3 regions of the Variovorax sp. 05L425 genome follow, and region 1 is predicted to be linked to each of the others. Evidence: riboswitches for the same ligand, from Rfam matches in the RefSeq annotation. Region 1 holds a riboswitch; each other region holds the start of a gene.
The links. A riboswitch is a leader RNA that binds a small molecule or an ion and turns the genes downstream of it on or off. The one in region 1 is predicted to bind thiamine pyrophosphate.

Region 1 (5,694 bases):
AATTGAAATGAACATGACTACTTCGATTGCTGCTTCCTCTGGAACCCATGCCGCCGAGACTGGCGCGGCGCTGCGCTTCATCACCTGCGGAAGCGTGGATGACGGCAAGAGCACGCTGATCGGACGGTTGCTGGTCGACAGCAAGACGGTGCTGCAAGATCAGTTGGCCGGGGTTCAGCGCGGCGGCGAGACAGACCTGGCGCTGCTGACCGACGGTCTCTCGGCCGAGCGCGAACAGGGCATCACGATCGACGTGGCGTATCGCTATTTCTCGACGGCTCAGCGCAAGTTCGTCATCGGTGACGCGCCCGGACATGAGCAGTACACGCGCAACATGGTCACCGCGGCATCGAGCGCGGACGCGGCTGTCGTGCTGGTCGATGCGACCAAGCTGGCCTGGGCTGCCGAATGCGGCGATGGCGAAGTGGTGAAGCGCGAGCTTCTGCCGCAGACGCGCCGCCATACACTGCTTTGCCATCTGCTGCGCGTGCAGTCGATCGTGTTCGCGGTCAACAAACTCGATGCCATCGACGACGCCGAGTTGGCCTTCGAGCGCATCTCGGCCGCGCTGTCGAACTTTGCGGAAGCCGCTGGCGTGCAAGTCGCCGCCACTGTGCCGATCTCGGCGCTCAAGGGCTGGAACGTGGCTTCGCGCCATGCCGATTGGGCGGGCTACGAAGGCCCGAGCCTGCTCGAATTGCTGGAGAAGCTGCCGGTTACGGCGCAGGATGAATCCGTTCCCTTCGCCTTCCCGGTGCAATGGGTCGAGAAGTTCTCGGCGTCGGCGGACACCTCGCGCGGTCGCCGCGTGTTCTGGGGCCGCGTTGCCAGCGGCCATGTCGAGCCGGGCCAGCGGATCACCGTCCTGCCAAGCAACCAGAGCGCTACCGTTGCGCAAGTGCTGAGCCACACGCGCCAGCCGAAGACGGTGCACGCGGGTCACAGCGCCGGCATCGTGCTGGACCGCGAACTCGACGTCTCGCGCGGCGACTGGCTGCTGGAACCCGGCGCCTTCGAACCGACGCGCGAGATCACGGCCACCATTGCCTGGCTCGACGACGAACCGCTCGTGGCGGGCCGCGTCTACTGGGCGCTCCAGGGCCATCGCTGGGTCAAGGCGAAGGTCGCGCGCATCGTGGATCGCGTCAACATCACGACGCTGGATTGCGAGCCGACCGACCATCTTGAAGCCAACGCGATCGGCGACGTGGTGCTCAGCCTGCAGCAGCCGCTGGCGGTGCTGCCCTTCACGCAATCGCGTGCGCTCGGCTCGCTGATCCTGGTCGATACCGCGTCGCACCGGACCTCCGCGGCGGTGCTCGTGCGCCCAGCCCCCACAAAGGCCTAAAATTCCCGGTTTTTCCGCTTACCTTCCCGCTTTGCAACAACCATGACCCACGTCGTCTCCGAATCCTGCATCCGCTGCAAATACACCGATTGCGTTGACGTGTGTCCGGTCGATTGCTTCCGTGAAGGGCCGAACATGCTGGTGATCGACCCCGACGAGTGCATCGACTGCGCGGTCTGCATCCCCGAATGCCCGGTCAATGCGATCTACGCCGAGGAAGACCTCCCCGGCGACCAGCTCGCCTTCATCAAGCTCAATGCCGAGCTGGCCCTGGCCGATGGCTGGAAAAGCATCACCAAGCGCAAGCCTGCCCTGCCTGACGCCGAAGAGTGGAAAGACAAGACCGGCAAGATCTCGGAGCTGGTGCGCTGAGCACGCAACAAGCCCCCATCGAAACAGACGCGCTGATCATCGGCGCCGGCCCGGTCGGGCTGTTCCAGGTCTTCCAACTCGGCCTGCTCGAAATCTCCTGCCACATCGTCGACGCACTGCCCCGAGCCGGCGGCCAGTGCGTCGAGCTCTATGGCGACAAGCCGATCTACGACATTCCGGGCACGCCGGTCACCAGCGGGCGGGGCCTTTCGGAGTCGCTGTTGCAGCAGATCGCGCCTTTCAAGCCTCAATTCCATTTTGGCGAGCAGGTTTCGACCCTCGCGCGACAGGATGACGGTCGGTTTCTGCTGACCACGTCCCGACATACGGCATTTCTCGCCAGGACGGTCTTCATTGCCGCCGGTGTCGGCGCCTTCGTGCCCAAACGCATCGCCGTCGAAGGCATCGAACAGCTGGAAGGCACGAAGCTTTTCTACCACCCCGATGATTTCGACCGCTTTACCGGCCAGACCGTGGTGGTCAACGGCGGCGACGGTGCCGCGCTCGAGGCCGCGCTGGCGCTCACGCCGATCGCAAGGCAGGTCACGCTGCTTCATCGGCGAGATGTCTTCCAGGCCGAAGATGCCACCGTCGCCGCCTTGCGCGAACGCGTCGCGGCAGGTGCGATACGCCTCGCCATCGGCCAGCCTTCCGCGTTCGACGATGCCGGCCTGCGGATCATCACGCCGGACGCGCAGGCTCAATCCCTCCCTTTCGATGCCCTCATCGGCTGCCTCGGCATCTCGCCACGCCTCGGCGCCATCGCGGACTGGGGCCTGGAACTGGTTCGCAAGCAGTTGCCTGTCGACACCGAAAAGTACGAAACGCGCGAACGAGGCATCTTCGCGGTTGGCGACATCAACACCTATCCGGGCAAGAAGAAGCTGATCGTGTGCGGCTTTCACGAAGCGACGCTGGCTGCCTGGGGCGCGACGGCCATCGTCTTCCCGGACAAGTCGATCCCGCTGCAATACACGACGACCAGCACGCGGTTGCACACGCTGCTCGGCGTCAAGCATTGAACGGAGCCTGGTCCGTACAGCTACCATGCCCGGCATGCAGGAGTTGAACGTCGCGCTTTTTCACTGGCTGGCGGCCGGCAACACGCCTCATCCGCAGATCCTGTGGATTGCATCGCTGCTGGCCACCGGCACGGTCTGGTTGTGTGTGGCCCTGATCGCCTGGGCCGCGTGGCGGCAACCGTCGCAGTGGAAATACCTCGTTGCAACTCTGGTTGCGGCCCTCGCGGCCTCGATGCTGGCGCATGCCGTGGCCAGCGCCATCAACATGCCCCGGCCTTTCATTGCGGGCTTGAGCCCGGCCTACATCGAGCACGGCGCCCGTGGCTCGATGCCGAGTACGCATGCGACGGTCATGTTTACTGTCGGGTTGATCCTCTGTCTGCGGCCGGGACTGCGCATCGTAGGGCTTGCCATCCTCCTGATCGGGTTTGTCACGGGCTGGGCGCGCATTTATGTGGGTGTGCATTTTCCGTTGGACATCCTCGGGGGATTCGTTTTGGCCATGGCGATCGCCGCGGTGTTCTGGGCGCTGGTGAAGCTGTCCCATCGTTTCACCGATCCGTCACACAGTTCTACAATCCGACCTGCTTCGCCAGATTGAAGCAACGCTAGGGGTGCCGGTTCGCCGTTTCGGTGTGCCGGCTGAGAGAGTCCCTTTGAACCTGACTGAGGTAATCCTCGCGCAGGGAAGCTGGTCCGGCGGCCGCCACGTTTTCTCGCGTGACGGTCTTGCCGCCGTGGCCTCGCCCACCTGCCAAACAATTTGCATTGGAGCAAATGGATGGCAAACACAAGCAACGAGCAGACGCCGGCTGGCGCCAATGAGGCGCTGACGCCGCTGCGCGAATCCGGACGCGTCTTCCGGTGGCACGACCATATGGCGCTGTGGTTCAGCCTCGGCGTCGGTCTGCTGGTCATGCAGATCGGGGCCTACCTGGTGCCTGCGGTCGGCACGAAGGATGCGGCCATCGCGATCGTGCTGGGCTCTTGCATTGGCGCGGGACTGCTGGCATGGACCGCACGCGTCGGCTGCGAAAGCGGGCTCGCCAGCGCGGGCCTGATGCACGCGACCTACGGCAGCGCGTTTGCCCGCCTGCCCGTCGTGTTGAACATCGTGCAGCTGATCGGTTGGACCACCTTCGAAGTCGTGATCATGCGTGAAGGCACGCAAGCCATCGGCAGGCAGGCGTTCGGCTGGTCGCTCGACGGCCAGTTCGGCTCTGTGGTCACGACGCTGGTCTGGGGCGCCGTGCTGCTGGCACTGCTGTCGGGTTCGATGGTCAAGCTCGTGCGGCGCTTCGTGAGTCGCTTCGGGTTGCCGCTGGTCGTGCTGTCGCTGGTGTGGCTGAGCTGGCAGTTCGCCACGCGCATTCATGCGAAGGGACTGGAATCGTTCTGGACGCGTCCGGGTGACGGCAGCATGAGCATGTTCGGCGCGCTCGACCTCGTCATTGCCATGCCGGTCTCGTGGCTCCCGCTGGTGGCCGACTATGCGCGTCACGGCAAGCGCAGCACGGGCGGCCTGGGCGGCGCATTCGGCGGCACCTGGTTCGGCTACGCGGTCGCCAACATCTGGTGCTATGCGCTGGGCGTGATGGTCGTGAGCGTGGCAGAGCCCGGCACGGACATGCTCGCCGCATTGCTGCTGGCGCAGGGCGGGCTGGTTGCGCTGGGCCTGATCCTGGTCGACGAGCTCGACAACGCCTATGGCGACGTCTACTCGGGCTCCGTCTCGGCCCACAGCCTGATGCCGCGCTGGAGCATTCGTCGCTGGGGATTGCTGCTCGCCGCAGTCTGCATCGCCTTCGCCCTGGTCTTGCCAATGCACTCGCTCGAACCGTTCCTGTTGCTGCTGAGCTCGGTGTTCGTGCCGCTCTACGGCGTGATTCTCGGGCGGCTCGGCATGGGCACGGTCTTGGAGTCAGTGGGAACGCGACGCGTGGACTGGGCCGCAGCCGCGATCTGGATCGCCGGCATCGTGGTCTATCACGCCTGCGCCGCCTGGGCGCCGCAATGGGGATCTGCGCTGCCGACCTTGGCGATCACTTTCGTGCTTGCGTGGATCACGCGGCCCGCGCCGGAAGGCGGAACGTCGGCACTGGCGCAAAGCCGTGGTTGAGCGGTCCATGACCAGCGCCGACCTGGACGTCTGCACCGGCCGCCATGGCGGCGACAACATACTCGCGCGCGCGCTCGACAGCCTGCGGCAGCGCATAGCCGAGCGCCAGGTGCGACGCGATGGCCGAAGACAGTGTGCAGCCCGTGCCATGAAGATTGCGGCTGACGATGCGCGTCGAGGCGAGGCGCAACCGGTCGCCGTTGGCCTGCGCCAGCAGATCGACCACATCGACGCCCGGGAGATGCCCGCCCTTCAGCAGGACGGCACTCGTTCCGAGCGCCAACAGTTCGCTCGCCGCATCGTCCAGCGCATCGACGCCGTCGATCGGATGGCCGATCAGCAGCGCTGCTTCGTCGAGATTGGGCGTCACCACCACTGCACGCGGGAAGAGTTCGCGGACCAGTACCTGGACTGTTTCAGCCGCGATCAATCGGTCTCCGCTGGTGGCTACCATCACCGGATCAAGCACGACGTTAGGCAGCTTGTAGTGATCGATGGCCCATGCCACGACTTCGACGATCTCGGGCGCATGCAGCATGCCGAGCTTGACTGCATCGACGCCGATGTCCTCGACCACCGCCTGGATCTGCGCTTTCAGGAAGGCCGGCGGCACGCCATGGATGCCCGAAACGCCGAGCGTGTTCTGCGCAGTCAACGCGGTGATGGCCGTCATGCCGTAGCAACCCAGCGCCGAGAAAGTCTTGAGATCGGCCTGGATGCCTGCGCCGCCACCGCTGTCGGAGCCAGCGATCGAAAGCACACGCGCATAGCGGGAAAATGCATTGGTCATGTCGAAAATTATCGGCCACACCATCAACGACTGCGCCGGAGGG
Region 2 (5,694 bases), on a different contig from region 1:
AGACTTCCGCGATGCGGTTGGTGCTGGCCTTGTCGAAGCCGTCCTTGACCAGAATGCGAGCGGTTGCCTCGATCAGGTTGTCCACAGTCGCGCGCGATCGCTCCTGAGTGGCGATTTTCCTGGGCCTAGTGACGGGTTTTCGCCCCATTTTTTGATGCTGTCAATGCGAGTAGAAAAAGCGAATGATCGCTCATATTCTGAGCATACGCGGACGGGCGGCGCAACTTCTGGCATGTAAGACCTGTCGCGCGCAAACCCCTCAGGAGACCCCACGACATGGACGACACATTGCACCACCTCTTCAGATATAAGGCTTGGGCGAACGACCACCTATTGACGGCGCTGGCCCGGCTCGAGGACAGTTCCCCAATCACGACGTTGGCCATCAAGGCTTTGAGCCACACATACGTGGTCGATCGAATATTCGCCGCGCACCTTAGGCGAGAAGCTCACGCGTACACATCGGCCAACTTGAGCGAGATGCCTACGCTCGAAGATCTATCCGCTGATCTCAGAAGAAGCGATCAGGAATACATCGACTATGCGTCGACGCTGGATCGCGACCAATTGGCCGAACGAATCGACTTCGCGTTCACTGACGGGGCCGTGGGCCGTATGTCCCGCGAGGAAATGCTCATGCATGTTGTCACGCACGGAACAGGTCATCGTGGACAGGTCAGCGCAGTGATGCTGCTCAATTCCGTTCCGCCCGCCAAGGATGGATTTACGACTTATCTACACGAGGCGGAGGCGTCAACGAGAAGGCGGGCTCTAGCTTGAACGCCGTTGAGCTGTGCGGTCGAGCTATGGGCGGCTCGATGTCCGGTCCTCGCCGACCGATGGAAGCTCTGCCGCAGCGGGCCCCGCAGCGCCTTCTGGAGCAGTGGCAAAACAGTATGTTCGCGAATGGAGCCGTCGATTTTCAGGGGCGATGCCTTGGCATAGGCAACTGGCGCGAAGGGCGGGAGCGCGCACTGAATTGGCGCTCAGCCAATCGGCGCAGCCGGGTTCAGCAGGCCGGCGGACTGGAGGTCACGCCACAGTGCGGCCGGCACCGCATGGTCGGCATCGGCGGAGTTGGCCAGCACCTCCTGCGGCGTCACGCCGCCGAGCAGCACGGTCACGACCGCGGGATGCGCCATGGCGAACTGAAGCGCGGCGCGGCGCAGCGGCGTGGCGTGCGCGGCGCAGATCGCTTCGATCCGGCGCACGCGATCCATGATGTCTTCGGGCGCGGGCCCATACTCGAACTTGGCGCCGGGCACGGCGCCGGTTGCGAGGATGCCGGAATTGAACACACCTGCGAGCATGACGCCGATGTTCTTTTCGAGCGCCAGCGGCAGGAATTCGTCCAATGCGTTCTGGATCAGCAATGAGTAACGGCCAGCCAGTATCGCCACATCGAAGTCGCCGGCCTTCGCGAACTTCACCGAGACGTCGGACTCGTTGATGCCGAATCCGATGGCTGCGACGGTCTTCTCACTGCGCAGCCTGTCGAGCGCCTTGTAGGCGCCCTCCATCGCCTCCTTGAAGCGCACTGGCGCATCGACCGGCCCGTGCGTCCACACGTCGCAATCGTGGATCAGCAGGATATCCAGGCGGTCCAGCCCGGTGCGCAGCAGGGACTGTTCGACGGAGCGCATCGTGCCGTCGTAGGAATAGTCAAAGCGCGCCGCATGCGGATGGCCGCCGGCAAAGCCAGGCGAGAAAACGTCCGGGTTTTTCGGCGGCGGCTTGGAGAAGGCGTCCATGATGCGGCCGATCTTGGTCGACAAGATCACGTCCTGCCGCGGTATGTGGCGCAGGCCTGCACCGACGCGTGCTTCGGCGAGCCCGTTGCCGTAGTGCGGCGAGGTGTCGAACACACGCACTCCGCCGGCGTACGCCTGTTCGATAGTGACGATGCAGGTTTTCTCGTCGAGCAATTCGTACAGGTCGCCCATGGGGGCAGTGCCGAGGCCTAGGGCCGAGAAGGCGAGTTCCGTTCCGTTGCGAGTCGTGAATTGACGTGACTTCAATGCATGTCTCCTAGGATTGCGAGTGGAATTCCCCGAGCAAAGCATAGCGCGTCCATCTGACAGCGTTCACGCCAACAGCGACTATTGCCGCCACGCTCACGATGCGCCCGGCCTCGCGTGTCTTCACGTAGGTGGCGTCGATCCACAGGTAGGGCCAGTCCCCCTCGATCTGGCGCAGATATTGCACCTGGAGGAATCACTGCGCGCGAGAATCGGCGGGCAGGAGGCGAAGCGGCAGCACGAAGGGAACGTCTTGAGCGCGTCGCGCTCAAATCACGAAGGTTGCAAGTACGCCGATTCTGCAAAGGTCGGCGGCTCTCCAGAGCCATCCTGGTGGACCACCCACCGATGGCTCTCTTTTTTGCTGAAGTTCAAATCTCAGGCGCTGGTAGCCTCTGCTGACGTTGCCGCCCTGCGATGCACGTCTGCCGGACTTCAAGCCAAGCTCAATAGCGATAAGGATTGTTGGGACGGCGATCGTACCGGTCGGGCACGCCATCGCCGTCGCGGTCCATGTAGGCGCCGCCGCGCGGCGGCGGCGGACGGTAGTTGTCGTACGGCGCGACGATGCAGCCGGACAAGGTCAATGCGGCGATAACGAGTGCGAGGCTTTTCATCTGGGTCTCCTTGGGTTGGCGATTCCATCGTCGAGCGCTCCTGTGTCGGTCCCGTGTCGTCAGCACGCAGAAGCGTGAAGCACAGTTACCGGATGTCCGCTTCGGCCTCTGGCCCCGCTCCGCCCTTGCATTGGCGCGCCTCCGAAGATGATGGCGTCCAATTGCTGGGTCAGGAAAGGAGAGAAACCGGAGCCGTGCGAACGCTCGGGGTCGCAAACTCACGGCCGACCATCGCTTTGGCGAACAGGTAGTTGCGGCGGCCGCGCTCCGAGAGTTGATCCATGTTCACCCGGCCTGCCGAGTCGCACGCGAAGGCGAACCCGCGACCCTGGTTGAAGAGAGACCGAAACCACAGCTCGAAGCGCTTGATATGCATGGATTGGGAAGTCATGACGGCCTCTGAAGATCCAGGCGAAGCGTGGTCACGGTGCCCGACAGACGCAGTGCAGCGAATCCAAATCGCCGAGCGAGCGCCAGCACGCCTGTATTGGTCGCGAGCGCATGCCCGCTCACCTTGCGAAGACCGTATCTGCGCGCCGCGGCGATAAGGCGTGACATCAGTTCGCGTCCCAGTCCGAGCCCCTGCCAGGCATCAGCCACCACGATGGCGAAGTCCGCCTCCTGCTGCGACTCCACCACGAAGCGGGCGACGTCACCGTTGCACCTCGTCAACCTGACGACCTTGGGGCTCAAGGCAAGCGGCCTGACGCCCTCCGCCCTCTTTGAAGGCGAGAAGGACGACGACCCTCGAATCCGCACGTGGGCGCTGACAACGCTGCCAAGCCCCGCTCGACGTTCCGGCGGGTTTGGAATTCGGCGCTGCGGCAACCGCGGATACGGATAAAATCCGCGATGCTCCGGGGTGCACGCAACAGTGCTGAGATTCAAACCCGCGAACTTGAACCGGTTAGGACCGGCGGAAGAAGAGCAGTTGCTTTGATCATCGGCGAATCCTGCCGACATCGAAGCGGCCCTCGGAGCACCCGTTTCACGGTCACGAAGAAGGCCTCATGCACAACTCCTCTGCGAAACAACCTGCGCCCATGGCGGCAGCCGACGAAATGGTCGCTGACGTCCTCGCCTTCATTGCGCAAGACGGTTGCACCGACGCCGACTTCGATCGTCTGGCGTTACGGCTGTTCGCCTACCAGTACGCCAACAACCAGCCGTACCGGCGCTTCTGCCAGCGGCGCGGCGCGACCCTGCGAAGCGTGAAGCGCTGGAGCGACATCCCGGCAGTGCCGATCGATGCCTTCAAGGAACTGGCGCTGCGCTGCGAGCCGCCGGCCGCAACAGATCGGGTCTTCATGACCAGCGGCACCACCCGCAGCGAGGTCAAGGGCCGTCACTTCCATCCGACGCTGGCGGTCTACGACCGCTCGATGATCCGCAACTTCTCGCAGCGCTTCATGCAGGGGCAAGGCCGGATGCAAATGGGCATCCTGTTCCCCACCGAGACCGTGCTGCCCAATTCCTCGCTCGCCCACTATCTGGCGCTGGCACGGGACGCCTTCGGAACCGCGGAGAGCCGTTACTTCATGAGCCCGCAGGGATTGGACCTCCAGGGGCTCTGCGAGGCCCTGTCGGATGCACAGCATCGCGGCGAGCCCTTTGCGCTGCTCGGCGCAAGCTACAGCTTCGTGCACCTGATCGACGAGCTCAAACAGCGCGGCCTGTCGTTCCGCCTGCCGGCGGGCAGCCGAGTGCTGGACACCGGCGGCTACAAGGGACAGTCGCGCGATCTGCCGCTCGACACCTTCTATGCGGAGCTGTCCACGTTGCTCGGCATCGAGCGATCGGACTGCATCAACATGTACGGCATGACCGAGCTGAGCACGCAGTTCTACGATGCAGGCAATGCATCGGTACCCTCGGTCAAGTCCGGCCCGCACTGGATCCGCTCTCGCCTGATCGACCCGCTCACAGGCCGCGAAGTCGAGCCTTCCGAGCGCGGGATACTGGTCCACTGCGATCTCGCCAATTTCAATTCGGTGACCACCATCCTGACCGAGGACGTGGGCTTGGCGGCGGACGGCGGCTTCCTGCTGCTGGGTCGCGCCGAGGGCGCGCAAGCCAAGGGCTGCTCGCTGGCGGTGGAGGAATTCATCCGGGCGGCCGCATGACGACGCTGCATGCGACCGCCGGCTACCTGCCGGGCCTCGCGCCGGCGGACGTGCAGTGGCAGGCCCTGAACTTCGAATCGGGCCCGACCCGACTGGAGGTCGCCGTGCCCGTGTTGAGCCCGGATCAGATGCGCGCCCTCGCCGTCCGCGTCGGGCAGGCCAGCCGTCGCCATCTGAAGACCATGACCGTGTCCGGGATCGTGGACGTGGTCGATCGCGCGATGGCCCGCCTGCTGGACCCGGCCGACCCCTACCGGAGGGAGCTCGACCAACTGTTGCCGATCGTCGGCGGCTACGACGCCGAGATGGTCCGCCTGGGCCTCACGGCATTCTTCAAGACCTTTCGCGCGCCGCAGCTGCATCGCTTCGTCGCCGAGGATTTCGCCAACCCCAAGTTGCTGGACGAATTCCAGCCACGCCCAAAGGGCGGCGCGGCAAAGGCCTTCGGGCCGGAGTTGCTGGTCCACAGCTGGGCCGGCAACGTGCCGGCCATTCCGCTCTGGAGCCTGGTCTGCGGGCTGCTCGTGAAGGCCGGCAACATCGGCAAGCTGCCCAGCGCGGAGCCGCTGTTCGCGGGCCTGTTCGCGCGGCTGCTGGCCGAAGTCCACCCTCCCCTCGCCGATTGTGTGGCCGTGGTGTGGTGGAAAGGCGGCGAAGAGGAACAGGCGGCGGCCCTGTATGCCGAGGCGGACACGGTGCTGGCCTATGGTGGCAACGATTCGCTGGAGCAGATCCGGCGCCAATTGCCGGTCACGACGCGTTTCCTGCCCTACGGCCACAAGCTGGGCTTCGGCCTGGTCAGCGCCTCGGCGCTCGACTCCCTGCGCGCGCCGGCGACGGCACGCCTGGCCGCCTGGGACGTGATGCGCTATGACCAGCAAGGCTGCTACTCCCCCCATGTCTACTACGTCGAACGAGGCGGCAGGGTGTCGCCGC
Region 3 (5,694 bases), on a different contig from region 1:
AGTTTCGAGGTGGGCGTCAAATGGCTTGGCCTCGATGTGCGCTCGCGCTCGGTGCTCGACGCCGACCATGCGGAGGTCGAATTCGTCGCCCGCCAGCGCAGCAGCGCCGGCGTGGCGACCCGGCTGCACGAGCGCAGCCGCTTCGTCCGCGAAATCGACGGGGCCCACGATCGCTGGTTCTACGTCGACGGCGACCTGGGCTGACCGATCGGGTCGATGAAGCCGGCGCTGGCGTAGCGCCTGCGGATGGTGCTATCGATGACGTAGCGCCGGGCGATTGTGTGCTGGCGGGAGACAGAGCGATTCCCGATGGGGTATTTATCTTGCGGCGCGCCTGGATCACACTCCGTGTCGGCGGGCGCATGGCGCCCATTTCCCAACCACCAGCCATAGAGGCCAGCCATGGACAACACGAGATTCCGGTTTGGACGCGGACGGCATTCGATCACCGCGGCGGCGCTGCCTGCTGCGGCCGCGCTGCTCTGCATGGCGGCCTCGGCCGCGCGCGCCGAGGGCGTGTTGACGCCGTTCTCGACCGCGCCGGGTCCGCAGGCGCCCGCGCCGTGGCGCTTCACGACCTTGCCCAACAAGGCGCCGACGAAGTTCGAGATCACGCAGCTCGATGGCCAGAAGGTGCTCAAGGTCGATGCCGACAAGTCCTACGGCAACCTGGTCCATCCCACGCGGGTTCAGCTCAATGACGAGGCCACGCTCGCCTGGCGCTGGAAGGTCGAGGAATTCGTGGAAGGTGCCGATCTGCGCACCAAGGGCGGCGACGACGGCGCGGCCAAGATCTGTGTCTTCTTCGACTTCCCGTCTGACCGGCTGTCGGTGGGCGAGCGCACCAAGCTGGCGCTGGCGAAAGGCTCGACCGGCGAAGCGGTGCCCACCGAAACCCTGTGCTACGTCTGGGACGTCAAGGAAAGCAAGGGCAGCGAATTCGACAACGCCTTCACCAAGCGCATTCGCATGGACGTGATCGAATCGGGCGCGACCGACAAGGCAGGCGGCTGGCTGACCGAGCGCCGCAACCTGCAGGCCGACTACAAGCGAGCCTTCGGCGGCGAGGCGGGCGATTTGCTGCCGGACGTGGTGGGCGTCGCGATTCAAGCCGACGCGGACAACACCAAGGCTCACGGGATTTCCTATTTTTCCGACGTCGACCTGCGCGGCGCACCCGCTGCGGCGCCTGCCCCGGCCGCAGCGAAACCTGCGCAATAGCGGCCCGCCATCGATTGAGATCAACGCCATATTCCCGCCATGAACGAATTCGTCGCGCTCCTCGCCAGTCAGGGCCCCGCCCTGGTGTTCGTCGCCACCCTGGCGACGCGCCTGGGTGCGCCGGTGCCGGCGGTGCCTTTCCTGATCGTCGCCGGCGGCCTCACGGTCGGCGGGCAGGTCTCTTTCCTGGCGGTGACGGTGGCTGCAGTGCTCGGCAACATCCTGGGCGATGGCGTCTGGTTCATCGCCGGGCGGCGCTGGGGCTATCGCGTCATGCGGCTGTTGTGCCGCATTTCGCTGTCGCCTGACTCGTGCGTCAGGCAAAGCGAATCCATCATCGGTCGCTGGGGCGGCTGGTCGTTGATCGCGGCGAAGTTCGTGCCGGGGGTGTCAGTGGTTGCGCCGCCGATGGCGGGTGCGCTGGGGATGTCGAACACCCGGTTCCTGTCCTACGAGACCGTGGCCGCGTTGATCTGGACGCTGGGCTTCCTGCTGATCGGCCGCGTGTTCCACGCCGCCATCCAGGATGTGTTGTCGGTGCTTTCCAGCATCGGCGTGGCGGCGACGGTGATCTGCGCGCTGCTGCTTGCCGCATTCGTGCTGTGGCGCTATCAGAAACGTCGCATGGCCTTGCGCTCCGATGACATCGAGCGCATCGAAGTCGCGGCGCTGCGCGCGGCGCTGACGGCGGGCGCGGGGCTCACGCTGATCGACGTGCGTTCCGACGAGGCACGCGCGCTCGACGATCGCGCCATTCCCGGCGCCCTCGGCATTGCGCTCAAGCAGCTTCCGAAGCGGCTCGATGCATTCACGGACGGACGCGAGCTTGTCGTCTTCTGCGACTGCCCCGACGACGGCTCCGCCATCGCGGCAGCGCGGGTGCTGCGGACCGCCGGAATGACCCGTGTGCGCGTGCTCACTGGCGGCCTGGATGCGTGGGCAGCGCAGTCCGGCGAAGGGGCTCTGTTGGCCGATGCGCCGATGGCCGTCGTCAATCCTGCTTGATCCCCGTCCCGGGCTGGGCCTAGAATCGTCCCCGCTCCGGGGTGCACGCAGATGCGTACTGAGATGGCCAAGCGGCCGAACCCGCGAACTTGATCTGGTTCATACCAGCGTAAGAAGAGCTGCGACTCCACGGTATCCCGTCCGTCTTCCATGGACCGATACCGCCCGGAGCGATCGCGGAGCACCCGTTGTCCCACAACCAGGAGTGCCCCGCATGAATGCCGTCGACAAGTTCGCCTCCCTCCTCACGCTCACGCGTGAGCCCTTTCCTGCTTCGACCAAGCGCGTGATCACCGGCAGCCGGTCCGATCTGCGCGTGCCTGTGCGCGAAGTGCTGCTCACCAACGGCGAGCGCGTATCGCTTTACGACACTTCCGGCCCCTACACCGATCCAGCCGCCGACATCGACGTGCGACGCGGCCTTCCCGGCGTGCGTGACGCGTGGATCGCCGAACGCAGCGACACCGAAAGTTACGAAGGCCGCCTGCACCTGGCGCTCGACGATGGCGCCACCAACGCCGACCGCGATGCCCAGCGCATCGCCGAACTGCGCGCCGGCGCCGCCGCACTGCAGCGCACGCCGCGCCGCGCCAAGGCGGGCGGCAACGTCACGCAGATGCACTACGCACGCCGCGGCATCGTCACGCCCGAGATGGAATACGTGGCCCTCCGCGAGAACGGCCGCCGCGAGTGGATGGCCGAATATCTCGCCGACGCCGCGCGCGAAAAGCGCCTGGCCGGCAACCCGATGGGTGCGAGCATCCCGAAGATCATCACGACCGAGTTCGTGCGCGACGAAGTCGCACGCGGCCGCGCCATCATCCCGGCCAACATCAACCACCCCGAAGTCGAGCCGATGGGCATCGGCCGCAACTTCAAGGTCAAGATCAACGCCAACATCGGCAATTCGGCCGTGACCTCCAGCATCGAGGAAGAGGTCGAGAAGCTCGTCTGGGCCATCCGCTGGGGCGCGGATAACGTGATGGATCTTTCCACCGGCCGCAACATCCACACCACGCGCGACTGGATCGTGCGCAACAGCCCGGTCCCGATCGGCACGGTGCCCATCTACCAGGCGCTCGAGAAGGTCGGCGGCGTCGCCGAAGACCTCACCTGGGAGATCTACCGCGACACGCTCATCGAGCAGGCCGAGCAGGGCGTCGACTACTTCACCATCCATGCGGGGCTGCGCCTGCCCTTCATCCACCTCACGGCGGACCGCCGCACCGGCATCGTCTCGCGCGGCGGATCGATCATGGCCAAGTGGTGCATCGCGCACCACAAGGAAAGCTTCCTCTACACGCACTTCGAAGACATCTGCGACATCATGAAGGCCTACGACGTGAGCTTCTCGCTCGGCGACGGCCTGCGCCCGGGATGCGCATCGGATGCGAACGACGAAGCCCAGTTCGCCGAACTGCGCACGCTCGGCGAGCTCACGCAGATCGCGTGGAAGCACGACGTGCAGACCATGATCGAAGGCCCGGGCCACGTGCCGATGCATCTCATCCAGGCCAACATGGACGAGCAGCTCAAGCACTGCCATGAAGCGCCGTTCTACACGCTCGGCCCGCTGACCATCGACATCGCGCCCGGCTACGACCACATCGCCAGTGCGATCGGTGCCGCGATGATCGGCTGGTTCGGCACCGCGATGCTGTGCTACGTCACGCCCAAGGAGCATCTCGGGCTGCCCGACCGCGACGATGTGAAGCAGGGGATCATTGCGTACAAGATCGCGGCGCACGCCGCGGACGTGGCCAAGGGCCATCCGGGCGCGCGGGCGCGCGACGACGCGCTCTCCCAGGCCCGCTTCGACTTCCGCTGGCAGGACCAATTCAACCTCGGCCTCGACCCCGACACCGCGCGCGAATTCCACGACGAGACGCTGCCGAAGGACAGCAGCAAGGTCGCCCACTTCTGCTCGATGTGCGGCCCCAAATTCTGCTCGATGAAGATCACCCAGGAAGTCCGCGAATATGCGGCGCAGAAGGGTATCGACGAGGCGCGGGCGGTGGACGACGGCATGGCCGGCAAGTCGGCCGAGTTCAAGGCCGCGGGCGGCGAGATGTACATACCGATACACAGCAAGGCGGAATGACCGTACGGGGGTTCGTTGATAGGATGGCCCCCCATGAATTCCATCCCCTTCGACGCCGTCCTCTTTGACTGTGACGGCGTCCTCGTCGACTCCGAACCCATCACCAACCGCGTCCTCGCCGAAATGCTCGGCGAACTGGGCTGGGCATTGAGCGTCGAGGAATCGATGCGGATCTTCACCGGCAAGGCGGTCAAGGACGAGGCCGCGCTGATCGAGGCGCAGACCGGCTTTGCGATCACGCCCGACTGGCTGGACGGCTTCCGCCTGCGCCGCAACGAAGCGCTGGAACGTGACCTGGTCGCGATTCCCGGCGCGGCGCAGGCGGCGCGTGCATTGCATGCCGCGATGGACGGCCGCATTGCCTGCGCATCGGGCGCCGATCGGTTCAAGGTCGAACTGCAGCTCGAGAAGATCGGCATCCTCGATTGCTTCAAGGGCCGCATCTTCAGCGGCCACGAAACGCCCCGGTCCAAGCCGGCGCCCGACGTCTACCTGGCTGCTTCCGCGGCGCTGGGCGTGGACCCCACGCGCTGTGCCGTGGTGGAGGACACCGTGACCGGGGCCACGGCGGGCGTCGCTGCGGGCGCGACCGTCTTCGGCTACAGCCCGAGCGATCTCGGCCACAGCGGGCCGGAGGCGCTGCGCGCGGTCGGCGTCGCGCATGTGTTCACCGACATGGCGCAGTTGCCGTCGCTGCTCGCCGACTGGCGCTCCGTGCCAGCCTGAGGCGCCGCATGCGGAGTCTGCGCGCAGTCTGCGGTCTCCTGATCATCGCGTGTGTCGCGGGCTGTTCGTCGCTGAGGCCATGGCTCAACGAGCCGCTTCCGGACAATCCACCGGCGAGCAGCATCGTGGCCGGGGCCACGGGTCGGGATCCGACCATCCTGGTGGCTGTCACCCTGTCCGGCGGCGGCGCCCGGGCCGCCGCTTTCGGGTATGGGGTGCTCGAAGAACTCCACAACACCAGGTTCCACTGGAACGGCCGCAACACAGACCTGCTCGACGCCACCGACGTCATCAGCGGGGTGTCGGGCGGCAGCATCCTGGCCGCTTATTACGCGGCCTTCGGCGCCGAGAAGCTGCCGAATTTCGAGCAGGATTTCCTGCGGCAGAATTTTCAGAACAGCCTGATCTTGCAAGCGTTGCGCCCGGGCAGCCTCTACGACCTCACCTCGCCGTGGTACGGCCGCACCCACCTCCTGGCGCGACGGCTCGACGAGATCTACGAGGGCAAGACCTACGCCGACGTGGAGCGCAATCCGCGACATCCGCAACTCGTGATCGCCGCCACCGACATGTCGCTGGGCACGCCCTTCGAGTTCACGGCCGACCAGTTCGAGCTGATCTGTTCCGACCTGCAGACTGTT

Region 2: it holds a riboswitch for thiamine pyrophosphate, as region 1 does, so the genes downstream of both, AC1DN9_RS22635 (LuxE/PaaK family acyltransferase) here and AC1DN9_RS17890 (purine-cytosine permease family protein) in region 1, are expected to answer to the same signal.
Region 3: it holds a riboswitch for thiamine pyrophosphate, as region 1 does, so the genes downstream of both, thiC (phosphomethylpyrimidine synthase ThiC) here and AC1DN9_RS17890 (purine-cytosine permease family protein) in region 1, are expected to answer to the same signal.

Annotation. Positions count from the first base shown of each region.
Region 1 covers NZ_JBFTNY010000015.1:67,371-73,064, reverse strand. The annotation lists gene AC1DN9_RS17910 (sulfate adenylyltransferase subunit 1) at 8-1,348, shown strand; gene fdxA (ferredoxin FdxA) at 1,391-1,720, shown strand; gene AC1DN9_RS17900 (NAD(P)/FAD-dependent oxidoreductase) at 1,678-2,742, shown strand; gene AC1DN9_RS17895 (phosphatase PAP2 family protein) at 2,777-3,343, shown strand; TPP riboswitch at 3,343-3,448, shown strand; gene AC1DN9_RS17890 (purine-cytosine permease family protein) at 3,524-4,861, shown strand; gene thiD (bifunctional hydroxymethylpyrimidine kinase/phosphomethylpyrimidine kinase) at 4,806-5,651, opposite strand.
Region 2 covers NZ_JBFTNY010000021.1:112,017-117,710, forward strand. The annotation lists gene AC1DN9_RS22600 (TetR/AcrR family transcriptional regulator) at 1-85, opposite strand, end outside; gene AC1DN9_RS22605 (DinB family protein) at 277-780, shown strand; gene AC1DN9_RS22610 (aldo/keto reductase) at 987-2,018, opposite strand; partial or broken gene AC1DN9_RS22615 (transposase) at 2,083-2,193, opposite strand; gene AC1DN9_RS22620 (hypothetical protein) at 2,465-2,635, opposite strand; gene AC1DN9_RS22625 (hypothetical protein) at 2,805-3,011, opposite strand; gene AC1DN9_RS22630 (N-acetyltransferase family protein) at 3,023-3,328, opposite strand; TPP riboswitch at 3,484-3,577, shown strand; gene AC1DN9_RS22635 (LuxE/PaaK family acyltransferase) at 3,646-4,758, shown strand; gene AC1DN9_RS22640 (acyl-CoA reductase) at 4,755-5,694, shown strand, end outside.
Region 3 covers NZ_JBFTNY010000029.1:31,157-36,850, reverse strand. The annotation lists gene AC1DN9_RS25665 (YchJ family protein) at 1-204, shown strand, start outside; gene AC1DN9_RS25660 (DUF3047 domain-containing protein) at 403-1,221, shown strand; gene AC1DN9_RS25655 (VTT domain-containing protein) at 1,261-2,226, shown strand; TPP riboswitch at 2,254-2,359, shown strand; gene thiC (phosphomethylpyrimidine synthase ThiC) at 2,441-4,327, shown strand; gene AC1DN9_RS25645 (HAD family hydrolase) at 4,361-5,053, shown strand; gene AC1DN9_RS25640 (patatin-like phospholipase family protein) at 5,062-5,694, shown strand, end outside.